DNA from 3 places in the Calderihabitans maritimus genome. Region 2 is predicted to be linked to each of the others. Evidence: riboswitches for the same ligand, from Rfam matches in the RefSeq annotation. Region 2 holds a riboswitch; each other region holds the start of a gene.
The links. Region 2 has a riboswitch for cobalamin ahead of KKC1_RS07385 (DUF2162 domain-containing protein). Riboswitches for the same ligand answer to the same signal wherever they lie in the genome.
Positions count from the first base shown of each region.

Region 1: it holds a riboswitch for cobalamin, as region 2 does, so the genes downstream of both, cobU (bifunctional adenosylcobinamide kinase/adenosylcobinamide-phosphate guanylyltransferase) here and KKC1_RS07385 (DUF2162 domain-containing protein) in region 2, are expected to answer to the same signal.
Region 3: it holds a riboswitch for cobalamin, as region 2 does, so the genes downstream of both, KKC1_RS04260 (S-layer homology domain-containing protein) here and KKC1_RS07385 (DUF2162 domain-containing protein) in region 2, are expected to answer to the same signal.

Region 1 covers NZ_BDGJ01000018.1:79,409-85,343, forward strand. The annotation lists gene cobM (precorrin-4 C(11)-methyltransferase) at 1-415, opposite strand, end outside; gene cobI (precorrin-2 C(20)-methyltransferase) at 412-1,125, opposite strand; gene cbiT (precorrin-6Y C5,15-methyltransferase (decarboxylating) subunit CbiT) at 1,115-1,720, opposite strand; gene cbiE (precorrin-6y C5,15-methyltransferase (decarboxylating) subunit CbiE) at 1,710-2,336, opposite strand; gene cbiD (cobalt-precorrin-5B (C(1))-methyltransferase CbiD) at 2,312-3,433, opposite strand; gene cobU (bifunctional adenosylcobinamide kinase/adenosylcobinamide-phosphate guanylyltransferase) at 3,475-4,035, opposite strand; cobalamin riboswitch at 4,130-4,421, opposite strand; gene KKC1_RS03125 (translation initiation factor 2) at 4,475-4,741, opposite strand; gene KKC1_RS03130 (LL-diaminopimelate aminotransferase) at 4,836-5,935, opposite strand, start outside.
Region 2 covers NZ_BDGJ01000084.1:9,016-14,950, forward strand. The annotation lists gene KKC1_RS07370 (cobaltochelatase subunit CobN) at 1-1,343, opposite strand, end outside; gene KKC1_RS07375 (DUF2149 domain-containing protein) at 1,349-1,699, opposite strand; gene KKC1_RS07380 (MotA/TolQ/ExbB proton channel family protein) at 1,647-2,327, opposite strand; gene KKC1_RS07385 (DUF2162 domain-containing protein) at 2,293-3,030, opposite strand; cobalamin riboswitch at 3,193-3,386, opposite strand; gene KKC1_RS07390 (FmdE family protein) at 3,833-4,441, opposite strand; gene tsaA (tRNA (N6-threonylcarbamoyladenosine(37)-N6)-methyltransferase TrmO) at 4,513-4,965, opposite strand; gene KKC1_RS07400 (ABC transporter ATP-binding protein) at 5,001-5,935, opposite strand, start outside.
Region 3 covers NZ_BDGJ01000033.1:2,538-8,472, reverse strand. The annotation lists gene KKC1_RS04265 (DUF4430 domain-containing protein) at 1-911, opposite strand, end outside; gene KKC1_RS04260 (S-layer homology domain-containing protein) at 914-3,769, opposite strand; cobalamin riboswitch at 3,869-4,049, opposite strand; gene KKC1_RS04255 (amidohydrolase) at 4,199-5,341, opposite strand; gene menC (o-succinylbenzoate synthase) at 5,357-5,935, opposite strand, start outside.

The DNA of each region.
Region 1 (5,935 bases), on a different contig from region 2:
AGAGCCTTGAAATGATTACTGTCTGCGTACCGCCCGGTTGAGTGAATTCCAGCCGCAGAGAAGCTGCTGCCGCCAGAAAGGAGCTAACGCCAGGTACTACCTCATATGGTATATTGTGTTCCTCCAAAGCGGCCATCTGCTCTTGAATGGCGCCGTAAAGGCTAGGATCACCGGTATGCAAACGAGCCACCATCTTACCATCCCTGACCGCTCGGACCATAACCTCTACCATTTCATCCAGGTGCATTCCTGCGCTGTTATAGACTTCCGCCTCAGGTGAAGCATACTGAAGCAGTGCCTTGTTAACAAGGGACCCGGCATATATTACCACCTGGGCTTGTTCCAAAATTCTTTTTCCTTTAATCGTTAGCAGCTCAGGATCTCCCGGGCCGGCTCCAATAAAATAAACCTTCATACTGGCCCCTCCTGTTTAATTAGTATTAATGAAAGATAATCAGGCTTTCGATCCAGTGCCTTTCTCAAATTACGCTCAATTTGCTCTCCGGGATGTCCACAGCGGCTGACCAATACGGCCTTATCCAGGAGATGTTTTCTTTCCAGATAGTCTACCAGTTCCCGGTAATGACTGGAAACTTTTAATAATACTAAGTTTTCAAAATGGGCCGTAAGTAGTTCAAGTTCCTCCGGGTGATGTAAAAGGGGAACAATAGCAATTTTTTCTTCTCCTTCGGCCAGAGGAAGATTCAGCCTGCTTGCCGCCGCGCTATATGAAGTAATTCCCGGCACGGTTTCAATTTCTATTGATGGATCGATTTCCTGCAGCTTCTTCATAACGTAACTGTATGTACTATAGGTAGCCGGGTCGCCAAGAGTCACAAAGGCAACATTTTTTCCTTGCTGCAAAAAGTTCAATATATCTTTCGCCGCTTCTTGCCAGTACGTTTCGAGCGTTTCCCGATCGCGAGTCATGGGCAGAACTAACTCTACTACTTCTTGCTCTGACCGCAAGTATTGCTCGATTACCTTCAACGCCACGCTGCTTTGATCTTTTCTTGCCTTGGGAACCATTACTACGTCAACGTGCCGGAGTAATCGATATCCTTTAAGAGTGATTAACTCAGGGTCGCCCGGTCCCACTCCTATGCCGAAAAACTTACCTTTCACCTTTTTCCTCCTTCACACCGCTGATAATATAAACAGGGTTTAAACCGCGAAAGGCCTCGGTACCGCCAAGACGCTCCAGCCGAGCTACGTTCACCATCACAATCTGCCTACGGTAGCCTCGGGAATCCAGAAATTGATAAGCCGAGAGGAGAGTATTCAAAGTGACAGCGCTGATGACTATAATTCCTCCCGCCCGGAGTTTGCGGTCACATGTTTCCAGGATACTGTTCAGATTACCTCCGCTTCCTCCCAGGAAGATACGGTCAGCAGGGGGCAGAGGTTCAAGAACGTCCGGGGCTTCCCCGGCGACAACTTCTAAATTGGTGACCCCAAATCGGGCCGCGTTTCTTCTAATAAGGTTAATGCCCTCTGGTTCTTTTTCCACCGCAAAGATCTTACCCCGGCGGGCCAGAAGAGCCGCTTCTACGGCAATTGATCCGGTTCCGGCTCCAACATCGTAGATGGTATTGTCTACTTCCAAACAGGCTTTACTTAGCAATAGCACCCTGATTTCCTCTTTGGTCATAGGTACTTGACCGCGGCAAAACTCTTCATCTTTAATACCCGGAGTGCATTTTCGGCGCCTATCCTGCATCAAGGATCACCACAACACTATTTTCTCCCCCCTGGTATTCCGGCAATAAATAAAGCCGGGTTTGCACAATCTTTTCCTCGGGCAGACCCAAGTTTTCACAAACGGCCACCGGGCAGTCATCCAGCCCGAGAGAAATTAAGTGCCGGCCGATTACGGCGGGCGTATGTCGGGGGTCGGTTAAAATAGCCAGCCTGGATCCATCCTCTACCGTCTCTAATTCTTTCAGACCTCTTCCATGCAGACTTACCAGAGTGACGTTCTGCCAAACCTCCTTCAGCCGGGCGAACGCCAGTTGGATAGAACTAATGCCCGGCACAACTTCCAGGTTTTCCGAGCCAAAATGTTTAACCAAAAGAGGTAACAAGCTAAAGCAACCTGGATCTCCTGTAACTAGAACTGCTACCCTCTTGCTACGAAAATTGGCCTTAATAAACTCTATCGTTTCATTTAAGTCAGCTGTTATCTGGTGGGTAGGCCGGGACAAGTAGCTAAAGAGAGCAAGGGCTCGCCTCCCCCCTACCAAAACATCCGCCGTTTCTACAGCTTTCCTGGCAGCAGGTGTTACGTATTCGCCTGTACCCGGCCCAACCCCTACGACCAGTATTTTCGAAACCAACCCGTTCGCCTCCCTATGGTAACGGCCTGCTCATCATAACCTAGAATCTCGCCTTCCCTGTCAACCAGCACGGTACCTACTTCCAATTCCCCCCAAATATACTGACGGGCCCGACGGCTGGCCTCCTCGGCTAGATGGGAAAAAACCCGTTCTAAATTATAGTGGTTAAGTATATCGATTATGGTTTCTGTGGTATTGGCCTGTAAAATGTTCTTGATAACCTCTGGCGTTGCTCCCTCCAAGGCAGCATAAGCAGCAATGGTTTCCTTTCTTCCGTCAGCCACCCGGTTATGAGTGTGGAAGATTCCTGCCGCTACTTTCCCAATTTTACCGACGTGGCCGAAAAGAACAATTTCCTTTACTCCTTCTTTGACACACTGCTCCAGCATAAAACCTACGAAATTGCTCATCTGTACTACTGCGTCTGCCTTCACCCCATATCTTTCAATGGCCAGTTGCTGTCCCCGTCGGCCGGGAGTCAGAAGCAACCGCCGCAGTCCTAGTGCTACTGCTACCCGGATCTGTCCAACCAGTGAGTATTTGAAGGCTTCTTCCGACATGGGCTCTACCAGCCCGCTCGTACCTAAGATGGATATCCCGCCCTCAATTCCCAACCGGGGGTTGAGCGTGCGTCGGGCAATTACCTCCCCGCCCGGAGCGCTAATAGTAACCTCTACTCCCCGTCCGGGAGGCAATACCGAAGTTATTTCCTTTTCAATCATAGCCCGTGGAACCGGGTTAATCGCCGGCTCTCCCACCGGTACCGGCAGTCCGGGTTTCTTCACTATTCCTATTCCACGGCCTCTCTTTAACTTCACTCCTTCCGCTGCAGGCTCTGCCGTTGCGTAGATCCTCAGCCCGTTAGTTATATCCGGATCATCTCCTGCATCTTTCACTACACAGCAGCGAGACCACCGGGGAGTAAATTCTACATCCTCTACCGGCAGGTCTAATCGGATCCCGGCGGGGGTATCAATACTAACCCTTTCTACTTTCTCCTGGCCGAACAGCATCATAACGGCTGCTTTAGCCGCCGCTGCCGCGCAGGAACCGGTACTATACCCTTTCCTGGTTTTTTCTCGCTTCTTGCTTCTCAATTTTCTCTTCTCCTTCACTTTGAACAACTTGTCCAGCAATCTTACCCCTTAATTTTTAAAGGGATACCAGAAACTAGAAAAAACACCTCGTCGGCAGCCTCCGCTACCATTTGGTTGGCTTTGCCGATTAAATCCCGGTAGAGCCGCCCCATGGGATAAGGCGGCACCACTCCCATCCCCACTTCGTTGCTTACCACGATGACATGGCAAGGGCTTTCTCGAGCGGCTGTTATCATGTCATCTATGGTATTTAGGATCCGGACTTCATTCTCTTCGGCGGTTTCTTCTGTTTGGTATTTGTTCTCTTCCTGCAGTAGAAGATTAGATACCAGTACGGTCAAGCAATCCAGTAAGATCACTTCAGTCCGGGGACCCTGCTGTCGAATTACTTCGGCCACCGCTAAGGGTTCTTCTATGGTGACCCAGTGGGCCGGTCTTCTGGCTTTATGGGTTGCTATTCGTCGTTTCATTTCTTCGTCCCTTGCCTGAGCAGTTGCCAGGTACACAACCTTTTCTCCTAATTCGGCCGCCATCCTTTCAGCGTAAGAGCTTTTTCCGCTACGCGCTCCGCCGGTAACGAAAATAAGCTTTCCCCTGACCACAATAAAGCACTCCTTCAGATAACAAAAAATCCCCGCCTTCGCCAGAAAGCTGGGGATTAGAATTCTCTACTGCCCTAAACCTTTCACGCGAAGGTATCAGGCATTTAAACAGGCAGGTTTCCTGGCTTCCGGATCATAACCTTCCCTTCCGCCTTCCCGCCCTGTCCGGCGCTCAATCCAACACCTACTCTCCTACTTGTTCATAATTCATCCATTAAATGTAAATGCCACTTATAAACCATCTCTTAAGTAAGCACTGCATTGAGTGCCGGACCGGGCAGTGGCTAGCTTGAAGGAGGTTCCCCGGTCACAGTGGCGCGACCGCTCAGGATTCTCACCTGATTCCCTTTTAACCGACAACCGGCACCTGTTTAAAAACCGATTATTCAGATTTTACCAATATTATAATCGAGGCTCGACTGTTTTGGCAAGGCTTTTTTTACCCAGGATTATTTTGATTCTCGACAAGTTTCATTTCCAGTTCCCTTATCCTGCGGTTTTTCTGCCATAAAGAATGGGCGTAACGAACATTGGTTCGCAACAGTCTTCTATTCTCTTTTTCTAACCTCTCTTTAAGTTGGCTTTTTTCTCTTTCTACCTTTTCCAGCAGATTGATTAAGACTCTCCTGCTAACCCGTAAATGATTTACCCTCTCTTCCAGCTCCTGCAATCTTAGCTTCATACTTTTGCAACGGGGACAGTCCATCCCTACTCACCTGCCATTGACCTGCCTTAATAACAGATTATTCAGCGGGTACCTGTTTCAGTCCTCTAATCTGTCCCGACGTTCGATGAAGGGTTTAGAAGCTATAGGCTTTGGCAATACGTGCTACCGCTTCGCGAAGTCTATCCTCTTCACATACAAGGGCCATTCTTACATACCCTTCTCCTCTTTCACCAAAAGCAATCCCAGGCACCACCACAACTCCGGTCTTCTGTACCAGATCAATGGCAAATTCCCTGGAAGAGGTAAAACCCGGAGGCAACGGAGCCCAAACAAACATAGAGGCCTTAGGTTTCGGCACTTGCCACCCAATCTCCCGCAGACCATCCACTAAAACGTCCCTACGCTTCGCATATTTGCTTACCATTCCCTTAACCCACTCTTGGGAACCGGTTAAGGCGGATACGCCTGCTAACTGAATTGGTTTGAAAATCCCAAAGTCTATGTTGGACTTAATCAGCGACAACGCTTTGATTACGTCCCGGTTCCCGGCTACAAAACCAATACGGCATCCAGCCATGTTGTAGGTCTTGGAAAGAGAATGAAACTCAACTCCTACCTCTTTTGCTCCCGGAACCTGTAAGAAGCTGGGCGGCCGGTAACCATCAAAAGCCAACTCGGAATAAGCTAAATCATGACATACGACAATATCATACTCTTTAGCAAAATCGACAACCTCCTGGAAAAACTCTAGGTCAGCCACCGCAGCAACGGGATTATTTGGATAATTAATAATCATCAATTTCGCCTTCCGGGCTACATCCGGAGGAATTTGATCCAAACGGGGCAGAAAGTTATTTTCCGCCAGCAGGGGCAAGGGATACTTGGTACCGCCAGCTAAAAGGATACCCGCGGTATAAACGGGATAGCCGGGGTCAGGAATCAAGGCAATATCTCCCGGATCTATAAAGGCAAAATAAATATGAGCCAGCCCGTCTTGAGAACCCATAAGGGCCAATACCTCCGTGGAAGGGTCTACGACTACTCCAAACCGGCGTTCATACCATTGGCTTACCGCCTGTCGGAATTCCTGTATCCCGTCGGTAAGGGCATATCCGAAATTTCCAGGTTTCGTAACTTCCTCTGCCAGCACACGAACAATATGCTCGGGTGGAGGCTGGTCAGGGCTTCCAATGCTCAGGTTAATTACGTCAATGCCCTGGGAGGCAACCCTTC
Region 2 (5,935 bases):
TTCAGGAGATCCTTTCCAGGAAAATTTCCTTCCACTCGGTAGCCATCTTTTTTCAGCGCTTGCAAGATGGCAGCTATGCTCTCCGGCACATTTAAGTAGGAGGCACTAATACTGTCCTTGCCCCCGCTGTAGTTATAATAGATGATGGCCACCCTTTTGTCCCCGTTTGGTTTATGGCGTAACATTGCCCAGTTCATGGCCCGCCGGGCTAGCCGCTGAACGCGATCAGGAATAGGCACCTTTTTCACGATCTCCACCCCGGTGGCGGCGTCCACCCCCACAGCTTGAGTGCCGCCCAGCATCACCGGCTCTACGCGTCCGTCCAGCTCGGGGTAGGCGATCTGCCAGTATACGTCGCCGGCCAAGCCCGCTGGGTCCTGCTTCCATTGTTCCAGGTTTCTTGCGTAAACGGGGGCCATCACCGGTACGTTCAGCTCCCGGAAAAGCTTAACGCCTTCTTCTGGCTTACCAAAAACAAAGTTAAACCCGGTAGCAGCAATCAGCAAATCAATGCGCCCCTGGCCGTCTTCCATGAAAAAATCTCGTACAGCCTCCACCCGGTCCTTGGCAAAGGAGAGGATGACATTGGCTCCCTGAGCTTCCAGTTCCCTTAACAAGGCCGTATATATATCTATATCGCCGTTTTTGTAAAAGCTGTCGTAGGTGATGATGCCAATCCAGGGGGCACGTGGTTTCAGCTTACCAGCGTCGCGGTACCAATTCAGGTAATCCTTCCGATCATTGAAGGTTTGATCTGCTTCCGGGTGGTAGATAAAGCGATCCGGGAGGGGTACCGGCAGCAATTCCTCCCCGGTGGCTAATCCGCCGTGCCGGGAAGCCAGGTAGAGGAGCAGTCGCCTCATGTTTTCCACTCCCCCCTGATCGAAGTAGGCCTTCAGGACGGCATCCTCCCCCGCGTCTATCCGGGGTAGGTCGGGAAACTCGGAACTCTTGGTGCTAAGAATTTTAACGTCAGCAGGCAGTTCCGTCAGGAACGGTCGCAATACTTTAATGGTATCCAGGCCAATCATTTCCAACAATACCACCCGGGCATCCCGCAACTCTTTTCGTAGCCGCTCCGCTTCGGTGTTATTAACCAGGCCAGCGCCGTTAAAGATTTTTAATTCTAGGGGGTACCCCTGATTAACTAGTTTCCCATAGGCTGAAACCAGGGAGGGGAAGTAGCTCTCGCTGTTAGCTATAATTACTATCTTGACCAGAATAGGCTCAGCTCCGACCGCTACCGTCATGGGCAGGAATATGCCGCTCAGCAGAGCGCAGCTCAACAAGATGCCGGTGAGCCGCCACAGCTTCCTATGCTGGCGCAAAACAAGTAAAGACACGTTAATCACTCCTTTCGGTTCTCGATCATGATTAGCTTGCCGGTCTTGGGGTCCCGGTAGACGGTCCCGAGTTCTTGGTAACCAGAGCCGGAACCGCTGCCTAATTGCGGAATCTCTTCCAGTTCTTTTCCTTGCTCCACCGTTACCATATTTTTAATGGCTTGCAGCAATTGCTGCCTTTGGACCGGGCTCAAATCCTTCAGGAATACATCCTGCAGATTCCAGGAAAGTACCAGGGCCACCAGTAGACCACAGGCAAAAACCAGCATCACGTCCACCATATTGGCCAACCCTGCTAGAGGGTTATACTCTTCTTCTTCCGCCAAAAGCCACCGCCTTTTGTTCCGCCTGAGCAACGGGCTCACCTCCCAGACAAAGTTCCAAAAGAGCCTCCAGGCCGTTCAGGTATTCTTCATACCAGCGCCGCCTCGCTTTGGAGATCAACGAGGCAATGCCCCCGGCAGCCAGGCCGACAACGGTGGTATCGAAGGCAACGATTACCGCCTGGGCCAGCGCCTGGATGTCTCCCCGCCCCAGCGCCGCCAGACCCGGGCCCAGTGGTATCAATGTGCCCATCAAGCCCAAAACAGGACCTAACCTGGCAATCATATCGGTTTTTGCCAGAACTTTGGCTGCTGCCAATTCTTCCTGGCTTAACAGCTTTTCCGCCAGTACCCGCCGCACTATTTCCCCCCGGTAAGATTCAGCCAAAAAGGCAGTCATCACCGGTTTAAAAGCCGCAGGAACCGCTCCAGTCTCTATCAATTCCTGCCAGTTGGGGTTTTGCGGCAGCGTGGCGATAAACTCAGTAATAGGTTTAATTCTTTCTCTCCTGCGCTGCTGGAATTCGGCCACCAGACCACCCAGGTGGAACAAGGCCTGGATTAATAAGATGATCAACCCTAAAATGCAGGGAAGCAATAAGCTTTGCGCAATTATATGTAGTATTTTACCCAGATATTCTGAACCGGGAAGTATCACCACTTGTCCTCACCTCTTTGATTACTTTCTTCTGGCTTAAATAGCCCCAAAAAATGATTACTGTCAAGCCGGCAGCTACCAGGGCCAGGTGAAAGGGCGATTCCACCGTAATGGGTCTAAAATCCGTTTTCATGGACTTGACTATGTTAGGAATAGTCAAAGCAAACAGCAAAGTTATTGACCCTAATAAGAACAGGATGCGGTTAAAAATGCGATGGGGGTCATAGCCGGTTAAGCGGATTATTTGTCGCACCCCCATACCGGTGGCCAACACCAGCATTCCAAATAATATAGCCGTGTTTCTTCCTAAAACAGAAACGGTGATGCCCGCCGCCGGCGCCATTATGATTATCCACAAGACCAGGGCCAGCATGCAAAAAGGGCACGGTAATAACCCAACCCCATATGTTCGCCACGAAATCGTTTTCTTCTGGTCAAAACCGGTAAAACCCGGCTGCTGTATCGACAGGTAGATAAGGATCACGGCCATGGCCAATCCCCCCAGAAATGTATATCTCTCTATCAGGTGGGCCAGTACCGGCCCGTGGTCGGTAAAAAGCGCCGTTAGGGTATAAAGCCCTATGCCCAGACCGGCTGAAAAAAGAGAAAGAAATGATGCTGGTAGCCCCGAACTGCCAAGAATCAAACCCGTTTTAAGGCCTAACAGTATTACGGCAGCCACCAGTCCTCCATAAACCAAACCCACGTAACTTCACCTCCCTGTCGGTATTCTCAAGCAACGCCAGCATTGCCGGTATGACAGGGTTCGCGGAGATAATATATATTAATCAAAAAACTCTGCCCCGATGGAGCAGAGTTTTCCTGCAAGTGTGATCTAAGGATACCACCTCCCTATCCATCGTAGGTCAACGGTGTGTCGGTACGAGCAGGTTTCCTGGCTCAAGATCATAGCTCCCTCACCCCTTCCCAGGGTGGCTTTAGACCCCAGTGGGATTACGTGAGTTCGCTCCCTTTCACAGTGGCGGGACCGCGTCAGATTCACACTGACTTCCCTTGCGTTCTACTTTTTCAAGTAGAACTACCCGTACCCGCAATATTCAGTTTTAAAGCATTATATCAAAATATTACCATTACGTCCAGGCAAAAACTTAGTTGCGAAAATTTGGTTGCAGGCCTTCTGAGTGAGTTCCTGTATACCTTTTTCAAGTTCGTAAAAGTCGTGGCATTCATTAATTAATTTGATTAGGCCAGAAACAAAAAGAAGGACTGCCCCCACTTGTGGCGAATATTTAACATGAAACCTCAACTCCTTTCGATTTGTTTTTAGGGGTTTTTTGGGGTGAGGTCTCTCTTCTTTTCTAGGGGACTATTCCCCTTCCGTTACCTACTAAAATTTTATACGGCCAAAACCTGTTCTGATATATTTATGTTGTTTCCCTAGCCGGAAGCCTTGCCCCATGCTGGGGAAAATTCATCCCAGAGCATATTTATCAATAAAATACTGCATCATTCAAGAGTGTCGAAAATCGCACCGTCCCTTACTATTACTATTTAAATTTTACGCTAACGTATTCTTCAAAGCATTCCAGGCACACTGTTTTCCCATCCTGCCTCCTTGCCCGGGGCTCCATGAAATACTCCCCGCATTTCTCACATCTAATTGAATCAAAAATACGTGCCTTCCGAAGGGTGTTTATTTTTACACTGTTAACCGTGCATATTTCTTCAACGGGCCCTTTCAATAATTGCTCAATCATCTTGTCTTGAATCCGTTTAAATTGTTGGTTTTCTTCCTCAGTGGCTGCACCTTTAAATACCTTTTCCCTGATTTTCTTGCTTTCATCATCGAACTGTAAGGGTTTAAATACTACCCTATATCCTTGACCATTACTCCTTTTGGCAAGAGTAAAGGCCTGCTTTCCATAATCCTTAAAAATGAGGTTTCCTTTGCCAAAAGTGCAGCCGGTAAGCACCTGGATTCCATCAACTCCACAGGCATCAGTCTCCACAATGGCCACAAGTTCTTCATCTTTTGCCCGGTCAACGCCTAGCCTTTCAAGAGCAATTTCACTGGCCCTTACACCCATGGCGAGCCCCGGGCAAGCATGTCCGTGAAATTTTACGGCTTCCTCCCAACAATTGTACTTTTTAGCCATTAACATCCTCCCCTAAAATTAAGATTCACGTAACTTGTTTTCAAAAGATGAAATTATCAGTAATTACGACTCTATTTACTTATTCTCTTATTCTTTTTTGCTTTTTCAAACCAGGTAATTTTAGCACCGGAAATGGCGTCTGTTTGCGAATTGTAAGGCTTGATGTCCAGTAAAGGACTATTGTCCAGAGCGTCCATTCCCCTGACAATCAGCTTGTTTCCTTGCTGTGATACCAAATCAACTATGTCAAAGGCTATCGGATTGGGTCTATTGGGAGACCGCGTTACAAACACTCCATGGGGTTCGTCATCCCAGGGCGTATTCGTAATTAGAGTTTCTCTATCCGCCTTGTCACACCAATAGAGTACTATCAAGTGCGAGGCATCTTCAATATCCTTAAGTCCTGCCGCAAATTCCGGGTAGATTTCGATTTCAAACTGATCTTCTTTTAGCCTACCCTGGGGAGGGGCGTTAGCCTTTTCCTTGTACGGGGAATGGATCACACCGATCTGTTTCAGCTGCATGAGAAAACCCCTTTCCATTTGATTTAACTTCTTAATCATCCAAATGCTTCTCGTATTGCATAATGTTCCTGGCAATACAAATGACATTTAACCATTCTCAGTCCTTGTTCGCAGGGTTCGGGTGCCTTTGAAAGACAAACCGGGTTTACATCTTTGCACCTTGAAGTGTATACACAAGCGCCCTGGCAATTATTTCGGGCAAAGTTAAAATCCCGTATTTCCATCGAAAAATCCGGAGCTGCTTGTAACAGGTCTTTTGTATAAGGGTGGCGGGGTAGGGCAAAAACCTCGCTGGTAGGCCCTGCTTCAACTATGCTCCCGGAAAGCATCACGGCAACCCTATCACTAATCTTTCGTGCCAGAGCAAGATCGTGGGTGATAAATATCATCGCAAGGCCCCTCTGCTCCTGGAGATTTAAAAGAAGTTTTATTATTTTAGCCTGTACGCTGGCATCCAGAGCCGAAGTCGGTTCGTCTGCAATCAGTAGTTTGGGATTTAATATCAAAGCCCTCGCTATGGCCACCCTTTGAAGCTCGCCCCCGCTGAGGTGGTGGGCATATTTACTTAAAAATGCATCTGTGGCAGGAAGTTCTACTTCCCTTAATGTCTTTTTAACCATGTCCACCCTTTCCTGAAGTCTGCCTATACCCTGAATATTAAGCGGTTCCATCACAGCCTCCAGTACATTGAGACGATGACTTATACATTCCTGGGGGTTTTGAAAAATCATCTGCACGCTTTGATAAAAACTTTTATCTCGCCGGAGCAACTTTGTCCCCTGAAAAAGAATTTCCCCGAAATCAGCCGCCTCAAGGCCCATGATGCACTTTGCCAGGGTTGACTTTCCAGACCCGCTTTCTCCCACCAGAGCTAAAGTTTCACCCTCATCCAAATTTAAGGTTACACCTTTCAAGGCGCTAACTGACCCGTAATTCTTCGCCAGTTTTTTTATTTGCAGCAGGGGAACTA
Region 3 (5,935 bases), on a different contig from region 2:
CGCTCCAACCGCTCTGGGGCACCGGTCAATATCTCTACCGCCTCTTCCAAACCTCCAACATCAACGGCTGTAACCACCCAGAGGGGATACGGATCCCCCGGTCCCGCTCCAGTCGCCAGAATAGCACCTGTACCTGCTCCATACGTACCTTTCGGTAAGCCTTCAGCATCTAAAATTGTGAATTTCATTGCCTGCAAGTCAACAAAAAGACCAACTTTATTCCGTTTTCTGGCCAAATCAGCCAATGTTTTGTACTGCTCCAGCTCCGACCAAAGGCCCACCACCATAGTTATCCTGTCCCGAGAACGGGCCAGGGAATCTTGGTAGGATACTACCTCCACACTGGGAGCACCCAGCTCATTAAGTGCCTCTCCGATTTTGGCTGCCAATTCCTTTTGTTCCGGAGTGAACATAATCCGAACCCCGGGATTTTTACCACTATAACCGTTGATAAAAGGCTGGGGATACGCCCCGACTACCGCCGGTATGAGGTTACCGGTTTCCCAGTTATGATAGTCCCACCAAATTACATCTCCCTTCTGGGGGAAATAATCACCTGCTCCCACCGAGCTCAAAATACCGTTAACCCAGTAAAACCAGTCACTCTTCCTACGAGCAGTACCAGAAATCCCGGTATAACCGGACCTTATACCGTTAATTGAGTTTACAAACCCTCCTCCGTAATGAGTTTCCACCTCCAGGTGCTGGATTAACAGGTCCAGCACTGCTTCCCCCGGGCGGAAAGGTACTGGTGCAGTAAAAACTTCATCAACTCCGAAATCGGTCGTAACCCAGAGCTTAACCCTGTTATCCTCTTGAGGGTTAGCTCCTCCCTGAGAGGATATCTCTTGTCCGCAACCGGTTAACAGCATAACCAGAAGTATAGTAGCAACAATCTTAATGAATTTCAAAGTTAATTCCTCCGCAGTCCGTTTATTTGTTCGAATAAACGGTAAATTACTAACGCAGCTCGAGCTCGTTCTATTTCCTCTTTGGGAGCGAACCGGGTATCATCCATTCCATCGAGGAAACCTTCCTTCAGAGCGAGAGCCACATACGGTCTGGCCCAGCCAGCAATTACTTCCTGGTCTACAAAGCTCAGTTCATCCAGTTGTTCCGCCGGAGACAGGCTGAGAGCCGCCTGCTCCTTTTGTAGAGCTCTGACTAGAATCACGGCCATTTCCTGCCGGGTAAGGGGTTGGTCGGGTTTGAAAGAAAAGTCCGCATATCCTTTGGCAAGACCTGCCGCCCAAGCCGCCCGAACAAAAGGCGCATACCAAGCGCCTTTGGGCACATCACTGAAGGGCACTTGTCCGAGACCATTAGCGCTCAACCCGAGAACTTTAGTTATCATTTTGATAAATTCAGCCCTAGTAATACTTCTGCCAGGAGCAAATTCCCCATTACCTAAACCTTCAATTACTCCTCTAGCGGTTAAATATCCCACAGCTTCCCTGGCCCATTCCCATTCCTCCGTAAGGTCCACAAAACCGGCATTTATTTCACCCAGGACCGCAAATTTGGTAAAGTGGTTAACTAACCCGGTTATCTCCCCGTTGGCCAGATCCAGTACTGCCGGTACAGGTACCCACCGGTTGGAATGCTCGTCGAACCATGCCAGAGCAACCCTTTCTGGAGAGATATACGGGGGCACCACCAGCTTCAGTTGTAAAATGGCGGGCTTTTGGAAAGTGGTGCCGGACGGCCCAAACTCATATACACCGGAGAGGGGAACGTAACCGGCGGGAAAGACCAGCCCGGCTATGCTGCTGTCCTCGATTTCTTCTACTCTGATTACCTGGTCATCCTCCAGAGCTTCCCGGGGTATTTCCAGTTTAACCTCCTGCTGAGCGTCGGTAATTACGTTTTCCGCCTTCCTCTTAACTGGAACTTCCAACTGTACCTTATTATTACTAAGCAGTTGAGCCAGATAAATTTTTTCTTCTTCTTTTATAGGAGCCTCCAAACCCACCACAACCACCGCTCGCTCTACCTCTTCGACAGGAGAAGTAGAAGAAGGTTCTAGATGCGGAAGTTCCTGCAAGATTCGCTCAAGTCTTTCCCGCGCCATCTGGCGGATTTGCTGTCTTATCTCTTTTTCTTCTTCCGTTAACAGGGGACGCTCCAACGGGTCTTGTGATTTATCACGACCGGGAGTTTGATCCTCGCTGCTTTCAGCGTAAAACCAAACTACCGTATCGCCACCGGCTAAAATCTTTTCCCGGGCCGGAATCGGAGGATCATCCCCGTTAACTAAATACTTCCAGCCGGCAGTACTGCTTAAGTCCTCCCTTATTCCGTTAATAGCGGAAACATAAGCTCCATCATACTTAGTTTCATAGCTCAATCCAGTAGCCTCCAAAGCTCCTAAGACCGTGTACCCGTAGGGATTGTCCGGGGAAATGGTAACCTCACCTTCAAATATAACTTCCCCATCGGGACCTATTATCGAAACCGCAACCTCAATCGATTCGTTCCTGTCGCTGCCGTTTGTTGCGCCCCCTCCTTTGCCGCTTTCTTGATTACCGCTCGGCAACTCAGGCAATTCTCCCAAACCACCGCGGAACGCCTTCCGGTAGCTTACCAAAGCCCGGATACTTTCTTGCGTAGGGAAATTATTCCCCCAATCACCTAAAAACGCTCCGCTATCTGGATCCTGATTGTTCAAAAGTGCCGTAACCAGATTATTACCGTTTTTAGCCCAGTCGCTCTGAGTAGGGTCTATCCCCAACTGGCTGAGAGCCATAACCACTTCTGCCGTGCTTTCATAGTTAGGAGACCAATTAACTCCATCCCACGTTATTTCAATCACACCATCATTATTTTGCCATCGATTGATTGTCTCCAGTGCTTCCTGTATGGCCGGATCTTCTTTATCTACACCCAGAAGGTACAGTGCCCGTATAACCGCAGCCGTTGTATCCACGCTTTCAGAACCCCACTCAAGCCACAGGTTATTTTTTCCCCTGGCCTCCGGACGCAGGAAACGCTGCTTTGCCGCTTTCGCCCACGGCGAGAAAGGACTTTCTCCCGCTTCTACCAGCGCAATGACCGCTAGGGCTTCAGACATCTCGGAACCGGCATTAAAACCACCGTCTTCCTGCTGCCTATCCAACAGCTCCTGGACTAAGTTCCTTCCGGCAAAATTCCGGGGATCCCGCCCGGCAGCATTGAGTACCAAAATAGCTTTTATCAAATCGCCGGTTGTACTGAGTTCCTTTTCCGCCAGGTATTCGAGATACGTTTTACCCGTGTTTCCCTGTCGCAGATCGCCCAAGTCTACCCCGGCTTCCGCTAAAGCCAAAGCAATCCAGTCATTATTCCACTCGTCATTAAAGGAACCGTTATCAACCTGCTGTTCGGCCAGGTAACTTACTGCCCTGGCAATGGCCTCCCAGTCGTCATAAATGGTAATCTGTACTTCATCATAGACCTCTCGGTATACCACTCGAATAACCGGCTCTTCCATGAGCTGCTCAGTCCCGAGTCTTAAATGGAACTCTGGCTCCGTAAAGGACAATTTCTGGCCATTATAATACCATTCTAAACCGGAATAGACTTCTCCATAGACACTATCGTATACTTTTGCCTTCACCGCTACCGTGTTATCACTTAGATACTTTGCTCCCTCCGGTGGATGTACTATATCTACAGAAACTGTTCCCCAAGCTTCGGCAGGCAACCCCAAGCAAACAATCACCATCCCTGTAAGAAATACCGTTAACAAATTTATTGCTCTTTTGGTATTTATAAATTTCAAAAATTTCATTTGCTTTCACCTCCATAACCCTAATAAAAAATTAAAAACCCTAACCCTTGGCAGGTTAGGATCTCCCAAAAATTGTCCCCTCCTTCCCACCGAAGGATGTCAACAACCAACCGCCAGGCAGGTCTCCTGACTCGCGCTTCACCTTACTCCCTACGCCTTCCCGGATCAATCACCGGTGGCCTTGTGTAGGTTTCATCCGCGCTCACAGTAGCGGGGGCTGTAGTGGATTTTCACCACTTTCCCTCTTAGCCCTTACGGGACCTGGCAGTTTATATATACTTTTACAGAAGTATAGCTAAAAACGTCAAAATAAACAAATCCTGTAAAAACCGTTCTATAACCCTCTAACCCTTTATTGTCTGAATATTCCAGCAAAAACTCCTCGTAACTCCTATTAGCTGCTAATTTCTTAGAATACTTCCTTTCTTACTAACTACCATTTAGAAGTTTTAAGATTATAAGGCCCAAGATTTTTACTCCCTGCAGCAGAGCATCTTTGCGGAAAGTCATCTGCGGATGATGAAGCCCCGGCACCAGGTCACAACCTAATCCGATCATAATTGATTTTAGCCGTGGCAAATGATAGCTGTAAAAATGAAAATCTTCTCCGCCAGGAGTAATAATAGGGGGAAGAAGGCCGTCTTCTCCCATAACTTCTCTAATAGCCCAACGAGCCTTCTCCAGCATCTCTTCATCAACCCTGGCGGCAGGAACATAAGCCAGTTCTTTCATATCAACCTGAGCTCCTACCGTACCCGTAGCGGCCTTTACCGCCCTCTCTACTTTATCTCTTAACTCAGTCATGGTTTCATTATTCTGGGCTCGCAAATCGATCGTAAAAAGAGCCCGGTCGGGTATTATATTATGCGCTTCACCGCCCGCCTGCAGCCGGGTAACCTTGGCGGAAGCAGGCACCCGGGGATCAACCGAAACTGCGTTAATAGCATTTATCACAGCTGCAGCAGCATTTATAACATTAATACCTAGGTGAGGCCTAGCACTATGGGAGGCCTGTCCGTAAATAGTACCTTCTAAAACCAGCGAGGATCCGTGCAGGACAGCCGGAGAAGCCTGTCCGTATCGGGCTTCTTCTGCCGGCCGAAGGTGAATGCCTACCAGGTAATCTACGTTGTCCAGAAACCCCTGCTCTATAAAGCACAGAGCACCCGCCGCTTTCTCCTCCGCCGGCTGAAATAAAAAGCGTATCTCCCCCGGCGGGTAAAATCCGGAGCAGGAAAGAATTTCTGCCGTACTCAAGACCATAGCGGTGTGGGCATCATGCCCACACGCGTGGACTGCAGTTTCCTCCTGGCCGTCATGATACAAAAGAGCATCCAGATCGGCCCTCAAACCCACCGCAGGCCCTCCTGATTTACCCCGCCAGAATCCTACAACACCCGTCGGCTTAGCCGCAATCACCTTTAACCCCATTTTCCGCATGCGCTCAGCTACATATTGGGTAGTCCTAAACTCCTTCCATGCCGGTTCAGGCATGCAGTGAAGCTCCTCATAGGTACGGAGAATGCGTTCCTGGTTTTCGTCAACCTGTTGTAAAAAAGATAAAGCATTCACTTTTATCTTCTCCCGTTAATTTCTAAATATCTTTTCCAGCCGGGTATATTTGGAAATTCGGTCATGTAAAACCCGGTAGCCAATTCCAGGATCCCTAGAAACCGTTATAAACCCGTCTTCAGAAACAGTTACCTCCGGATCAATTATATCTTCATGCCAATAGCGGGAAGAAGCCGAAGTATCACCGGGCACTATAAAGTTGGGAAGCGTAGTAAGAGCAATGTTATGGGCCCGACCTACTCCTGATTCCAGCATGCCCCCACACCAAACACCAATTCCTTCTCGCTGACATAGATCATGGATGGCCTTGGCTTCCGCCAGTCCCCCCACCCGGCCGATCTTAATATTAATGTACCGGCAACTGCCCAGTTCGATGGCCTTCCGAGCGTCCTCCGCGGAGCGGATGCTCTCATCCAGGCACAAGGGAGTTCGCAGCTGTCGCTGGAGCCTAGCATGGTCTACCAGGTCGTCATGGGCTAAAGGCTGTTCAATCATCATTAAGTCATAGTCGTCTAATTGTTTCAACAGCGAAACATCCGCCAGAGTATAGGCAGAATTGGCATCTACCATCAAGGGAATCGAGCCAAAATGTTT